Regions from separate parts of the Pseudomonas lijiangensis genome, predicted to be linked through region 1. Evidence: riboswitches for the same ligand, from Rfam matches in the RefSeq annotation. Region 1 holds a riboswitch; the other holds the start of a gene.
The links. A riboswitch is a leader RNA that binds a small molecule or an ion and turns the genes downstream of it on or off. The one in region 1 is predicted to bind cobalamin.
Positions count from the first base shown of each region.

Region 2: it holds a riboswitch for cobalamin, as region 1 does, so the genes downstream of both, cobO (cob(I)yrinic acid a,c-diamide adenosyltransferase) here and KQP88_RS10815 (CbtB domain-containing protein) in region 1, are expected to answer to the same signal.

Region 1 is NZ_CP076668.1:2,477,858-2,481,230, forward strand. It holds gene cobM (precorrin-4 C(11)-methyltransferase) at 1-64, opposite strand, end outside; gene KQP88_RS10805 (cobalamin biosynthesis protein) at 79-540, opposite strand; gene KQP88_RS10810 (CbtA family protein) at 521-1,225, opposite strand; gene KQP88_RS10815 (CbtB domain-containing protein) at 1,237-1,422, opposite strand; cobalamin riboswitch at 1,518-1,732, opposite strand; cobalamin riboswitch at 1,790-1,991, shown strand; gene cobW (cobalamin biosynthesis protein CobW) at 2,100-3,212, shown strand; gene cobN (cobaltochelatase subunit CobN) at 3,216-3,373, shown strand, end outside.
Region 2 is NZ_CP076668.1:4,317,144-4,320,516, reverse strand. It holds gene KQP88_RS17955 (PQQ-dependent sugar dehydrogenase) at 1-1,007, opposite strand, end outside; cobalamin riboswitch at 1,112-1,333, shown strand; gene cobO (cob(I)yrinic acid a,c-diamide adenosyltransferase) at 1,426-2,037, shown strand; gene KQP88_RS17945 (cobyrinate a,c-diamide synthase) at 2,048-3,343, shown strand; gene bluB (5,6-dimethylbenzimidazole synthase) at 3,340-3,373, shown strand, end outside.

The sequences.
Region 1 (3,373 bases):
GCTGCCCCTTGACGGTGATCAGGTCCGGATCGCCAGGGCCTGCGCCGATGAAAAAGACGGTCAATGAAATCTCCTGAATCAAACGGTATTAATGAGCCGCGTATTATCGACACGGCTCGCCAAGGCAAAGGTTGCCCGGGCGTTCTTCTGGCGTGCGATCACCAGTGTTGCCGGGCTTTTGCCCAATTGGCTGGCCAGTGCCAGCGCTGCGCTTTCGGCAACCCCGTGGCAGCCCGTGTGCTGGAAGGCCGTTGGCGAGCGGTGGGTCAGTTGCGGTTCGTATTCTGCCATTTGCGACGCGCTGAAGAAGATCAGCGGCACGGACAGTTGTTCGGCCAATTCCAGCAAGCCCGGTTCGTCCTGCTTGAGGTCGATGGAGGCGAGGGCAGTGATGGCGCCGATTTCCAGGCCATGGGCTTTCAGGCTGCTTTCGATGAGCTCCAGCAGGCTCGCGGCCGGGCAGCCGCGCTGGCAACCCAGGCCTGCCACAAGGGCAGGGCCGGATTGCCCGGTGCCGTGATCAGGCGTGCAGGTCGGCATTGCTGCGACGGAACAGCCAGGCGCTGATCAGGCCCAGAGCGACCCAGAACAACGCATTGGTCAGCAGCGAAGCCAGGATGAACTGCGATTCCAGCGCTTCGGGAGCCAGGCTCTCATGAGTCAATGGCTGTGGCGCGCCAATCAGATGCGGCACAACCACAATGGCCGCGCCCAGCACCTTGAGCAGCCCGTTCTGGCCGAAGGCGATCAAGGCCAGACCGGCAGCCGTGGAGGCCGCCGTTCCGATCCACCAGTACTGGCGCAGGTTCAGGTCGGCAGCCGCAGTACCCGGCAGTTCAGGCGGCAGGCCCAGTGTCGGCGCCAGGACGAAGACCGCAAAACCGGCCAGCCCCCATAATGCGCCCTGAGAGGTGCGGCCCGGTGCGCGCAGCGTGTAGAGCGCCACCAGCATCAAGGCAAAACCCACCGCGACCACCAGATTGCCGCCGGTCGTGGAGAGAATGCGCTGCCAGCCGTCTTCCGGCTCCCAGGCTTCTTCGTCGTGGCTGTGCCCTGCGGCGGAAGCATCGGCGTGGTCATGTTCATGCACGTGCTCGGCGGGTGCCTTTTCGAAGGTTTCGGCCTGAAGAATCAGGGGCGAGACCCAGAAGCTTTGCAGCAGGGTCAGCAGCAATGCCGCTAGCAGACCGCTGAAACCTGCCGTCTGAATGATTCGCTTGAACATGGCGTCAGGTCTCAATGGCAAGGGAAGGCGGCGCTGTGGCGGGTGTCGTGAGCAGCGTTGTGAACGGCGGCGATGTGCGAGAAACCGGCGAAGTACACCAGGCAGGCGCCAAGAATCGCAGCGCTGATGGCGGCTGTCAGGCGCTGGGCCTGGGTGGACGTGGTGGTGTTCGACTGGCTGCTGCTGATGGTGGACATGGCGCTTCCCTCTGGTTTCGACAGGCAGGCATGCGCACAGGAACCTGCTGACGGACGTCAGAAGGCTTCAACTGCGCCCGCCCACCGCGGGTGTGTCATTGAGTCAGTATCGGGCCGGTCTCCGGGCTCGCGAGGGGTGTCGATATTGTGCCTCGACGCCTTCAGGATCACCTTCCCATGCCGTGGCACAGTGGTTCTGATCCTCTCTCGCTTACCGTTGCGGGGGCAGCACCGGACTGACTCATGGACAAATGAGCGCACCGGTTTCCCGTTTCACCCCGTGAGGGGCACCCGTAACAAGTCGTGTAGGAGAGCATGGCGGCCCGTGAACGTCAATCTGAACGATTGACCTGCCTTCGACCTCTGCGTAGCCTTGCGCACTTGAGGTTCTCGACCTTGTGCAAAAGGTCGGGCTAAGACGGGAATGCGGTCCAAGCCGCAGCTGCCCCCGCAACTGTAAACGGTGATTTCATTGCATGGCCACTGCGCGAGCGGGAAGGCGCGATGAATGCCTGTCCTGCCGACACGCCGCCGTAAGCCAGGAGACCTGCCTCGAACCGGGCCACAGGCCCACGAATTCTCACTACAACCGGGCGGGGTGATCCGGTGGCGAATCGATCCGTGCGCAGCGCACGGTTCTCGTCCTGCTTGCCCGCCGTATTGCCAAAGGGCATCCGATGAAAACACTGGCCAAACTTCCCGTCACCATCGTTACCGGCTTCCTGGGCTCGGGCAAGACCACCCTGTTGCGGCACATGCTCGATAACGCCGAAGGGCGTCGCATCGCAGTGATCGTCAATGAGTTCGGCGAGCTGGGAATCGACGGCGAAATCCTCAAGCAGTGCACCATCGGCTGTACCGAAGAAGAAGCCAACGGTCGCGTCTATGAGCTGGCCAACGGCTGCCTGTGCTGCACGGTGCAGGAAGAGTTCTTCCCGGTGATGCGTGAACTGGTGGCGCGTCGCGCTGATCTGGACCATATCCTCATTGAAACCTCGGGCCTGGCACTGCCGAAACCTCTGGTCCAGGCGTTCCAGTGGCCGGAAATCCGCAATGCCTGCACCGTCGATGCCGTTATCACGGTGGTAGACAGCCCGGCCGTTGCAGCCGGTACTTTTGCCGCCTTCCCGGATCAGGTGGATGCCCAGCGCAAACTCGATCCGAACCTGGACCACGAATCCCCGCTGCATGAACTGTTCGCTGACCAGTTGGCCAGTGCCGATCTGGTGATTCTGAACAAGGCCGACATGATCGACGCCGAAGGTCTGGCTGCTGTACGCGCCGAAGTCGCCGAAGAGCTGCCGCCCGCGGTCAAGGTCATCGAGGCCAGCAATGGTCGTCTGCCAATCAATGTACTGCTGGGCGTGGGGGCCGAGTCGGAGCTGCATATCGACGGTCGCAAGACTCACCATGACCATCACGACGATGAGGATCATGACGACCACGATCATGATGTTTTTGATTCGATCTCTATCAAGCTGCCCCCAGCCGAAGAGGCTTTTCTCATGAACGTGCTGAACCGTATGGTGGTCCAGCACGGTATCCTGCGGGTCAAGGGTTTTGCCGCCATCCCCGGTAAACCGATGCGTCTCTTGATTCAGGGTGTAGGGACCCGTTTCGACAAGCACTTTGATCGTGCATGGAAGGCTGATGAAGAACGTGCCACCCACTTGGTATTGATCGGCCAGGAGCTGGATGCTGTAGCGTTGGAAAAACAACTCTACGATGAGCTAGAGCGTGAAGTTTATGTTGCTCTGGAAGCGAAGCTCAATGCTGCGACTGCCGGCTGATTCATGCATTTACTGAGAACCCAGCCGGGCGGTTTCGTACCCGACGACAGCATTGCCGACCTGGGGCAGACTCCGGCCGAGCTGGTGATTCTCTGCAGCGGCGATTCGAGCCTGGCCCTGCTGGCCGAAGCCGCGCAGCAACTGCCCGATGACTACCCGAG
Region 2 (3,373 bases), 1.8 Mb from region 1:
ACGGCGTAATCGGGGGATATGGCCTTGGCGACCAGTTCCGGTTTCTGCGGTTTGACCCGCTCATCCACATGCTGGCCGTAGTAGCTGTAAGGCCAGCCATAGAAACCGCCATCCTGCACAGAGGTCACGTAGTCGGGCACCAAGTCGCTGCCGATCTCGTCACGCTCGTTGACGGCAGTCCACAACTTGCCGGTATTGGGCTCCCAGTCCATGCCATTGGGGTTGCGCAGGCCCGATGCGAAAATCCGGTGCTGGCCGGTGGCAGCGTCCACTTCCCAGATCGCGGCGCGACCTTCTTCCTGATCCATGCCGTTTTCGCCAACGTTGCTGTTGGAACCGACCGTCACGTACAGCTTGCTGCCGTCCTTGCTGGCAATCACGTTCTTGGTCCAGTGGTGATTCAGCGTCCCGCCAGGCAAGTCGACGACTTTGGTGGCCTGGGCGCTGATGGAGGTCTGGCCGGTTTCATAAGGGAAACTGATCAGGCGGTCGGTATCGGCCACGTAGAGCTTGTTGCCCACCAGGGTCATGCCGAACGGCGAATTGAGGTTTTGCAGGAAGACCGTGCGGGTTTCGGCCACGCCGTCGTGGTCCTTGTCGCGCAGCAGGGTGATGCGGTTGGCGCTGGGCACACCGGCTCCGGCGCGGCCCATGACTTTTTCCATGACCCAGCCGCGCACGCCTTTGGCGTCGTCAGGTTTGGGCGGTGAATTGGTTTCCGCGACCAGCACGTCGCCATTGGGCAGCACGTACAGCCAGCGCGGGTGATCCAGCCCTTCGGCAAAGGCGGCGACCTGGGTGCCGGGTGCGGCAACCGGTTTTGCATTCTTTTCCCAACCTACGGCAGGGGCGATGTTGACGGTGGGGATCAGGGTCTTGTTCGGTTCGGGCAGTCTGGGCGAAGGGCCGGTGCCATCCGAGACTTGCAGTGTCGAAGACTCGCCGCAGGCTGTGAGGCCTCCTGCAACCAGAAGCAGCAAGGCAAGCCGGGGTCTGAGTGTGAACATGCCGATCTCCATAACGGTCAGTGGCCAGATAAAGATAGGAGGGACCTGAACTGTCGAGGTTCAATCCTCTTGTGTCGATTGACGCTCCCAGCCCAACCCTCTACCCTTCGCCGCTTGTTTCAGGTGCTTTGCAATCCTCGATTGGCAGAGTGAAACAGGGAAGCCGGTGAGGACGCACTACAACTCCGATCCCGGCGCTGCCCCCGCAACGGTAAATGAGTCAAGACTGCGCTCGATGCCACTGTGTCCCAGGACACGGGAAGGCGCGCAGATCAGGCAGATGCCTGCTCATGAGCCCGGAGACCGGCCTGATCCACTCAACAGCATCACGGCGGGCGATGCTCTGCGCAGGGCTTTGCCGTGCTGCCTGATGCTGTCCTTCCGTCTGCTTTCGCGTGCCCTCAAGCGGAGAGCTGAGATGAACGAATCCCCCGAACGTGACGAACGTCATCTGGCGCGCATGCAGCGCAAGAAGGCGGTAATGGACGAGCGCATTGCCAGCGCTCCCAACGAGTGTGGCCTGCTGCTGGTGCTGACCGGTAATGGCAAGGGCAAGAGCAGCTCGGCATTCGGCATGCTCGCCCGGGCCATGGGCCACGACATGCAGTGTGGCGTGGTGCAGTTCATCAAGGGCCGCAACAGCACCGGTGAAGAGCTGTTCTTCCGGCGTTTCCCCGAGCAGGTGCGTTACCACGTGATGGGCGAGGGGTTCACCTGGGAAACCCAGGACCGCCAGCGTGATATCGCCGCCGCCGAAGCCGCCTGGGAAGTGTCCCGTGAAATGCTCCGTGACCCCGGCATCGGTCTGGTGATCCTCGATGAGCTGAATATCGCCCTCAAGCATGGCTATCTGGATCTGGAGCAAGTACTGAGCGACTTGCAGGCCCGGCCACCGATGCAGCATGTGGTGGTGACCGGCCGTGGCGCCAAACCCGAATTGATCGACCTGTCCGATACCGTTTCCGAGATCGGCGTGGTCAAGCATGCGTTCCAGGCCGGAATCCGTGCGCAAAAAGGCATCGAGTTGTGAGTAACCCTGTATGAGAGCGCCGCGTCATTGCCCGGCAGTATTGATTGCCGCGCCCGCCTCCGGGCAGGGCAAGACCACGGTCACCGCTGCGCTGGCACGCCTGCACCGTAACCAGGGCCGCAAGGTCCGGGTGTTCAAGTGCGGGCCTGATTTTCTGGACCCGATGATTCTGGAGCGGGCCAGCGGCGCGCCGGTTTACCAGCTGGATCTGTGGATGGTGGGCGCCGATGAAAGCCGACGCCTGCTGTGGGAAGCCGCCGCCGAGGCGGACCTGATCCTGATCGAGGGCGTCATGGGGCTGTTCGACGGTACGCCATCGAGTGCCGATCTGGCCCGCCACTTCGGCGTTCCGGTGCTGGGTGTGATCGATGGCACGGCCATGGCCCAGACTTTCGGAGCGCTGGCCCTGGGGTTGGCGCGTTATCAGCCGGACCTGCCGTTCGCCGGAGTGCTGGCCAACCGGGTCGGCACCGTACGTCATGCGCAGTTGCTCGAAGGCAGCCTGACGGAAGGCCTGCGCTGGTATGGCGCGCTCTCTCGTGAAACCGGTATCGAATTGCCGAGCCGTCATCTGGGCTTGGTGCAGGCCAGTGAACTCAACGATCTGGACCTGCGCCTGGACGCTGCCGCCGATGCGCTGGCCAGCACCTGCGACGTGCTCTTGCCGCCTGCCGTGACCTTCAATGCGCCTGACCCGGTGCCTGCCGAACCTCTGCTGGCCGGTGTGCGTATCGCCATCGCCCGTGACGAGGCCTTTGCCTTTGCCTACGGGGCAAGCCTGGATCTGCTGCGGGCCATGGGTGCGGAGCTGTCGTTTTTCTCGCCGATCCGCGATAGCCACTTGCCCGAGGCTGACAGCCTGTACCTGCCGGGCGGTTATCCCGAGCTTCATCATGCAGCGCTGGCTGAAAACACGCCGATGCTGGAGGCGATTCATGCCCATCATCTGGCAGGCAAGCCGATACTGGCCGAATGCGGCGGCATGCTGTACCTGCTCGACGCCTTGACCGATGTCGAAGGGCAGCGTGCCGAGTTGGTGGGTCTGCTCAGTGGCGAGGCGGTCATGCAAAAACGTCTGGCGGCCCTGGCCCTGCAAGTGGTCGAACTGCCTGAAGGCTCGTTGCGCGGGCACACGTATCACCATTCCCTGACCAGCACCGAGTTACAGCCCATTGCCCGTGGCGTCAGCCCCAATGGCGGACGAGGCGCGGAGGCGGTGTATCGCGATGGGCGCCTGACGGCTTCCTACGTGCACTTCTATTTCCCTTCCAATCCTCAGGCGGTTGCGGCGCTGTTCACACCATGACCGATCAGGCGTTCAGTCCCCAGGAGCGGG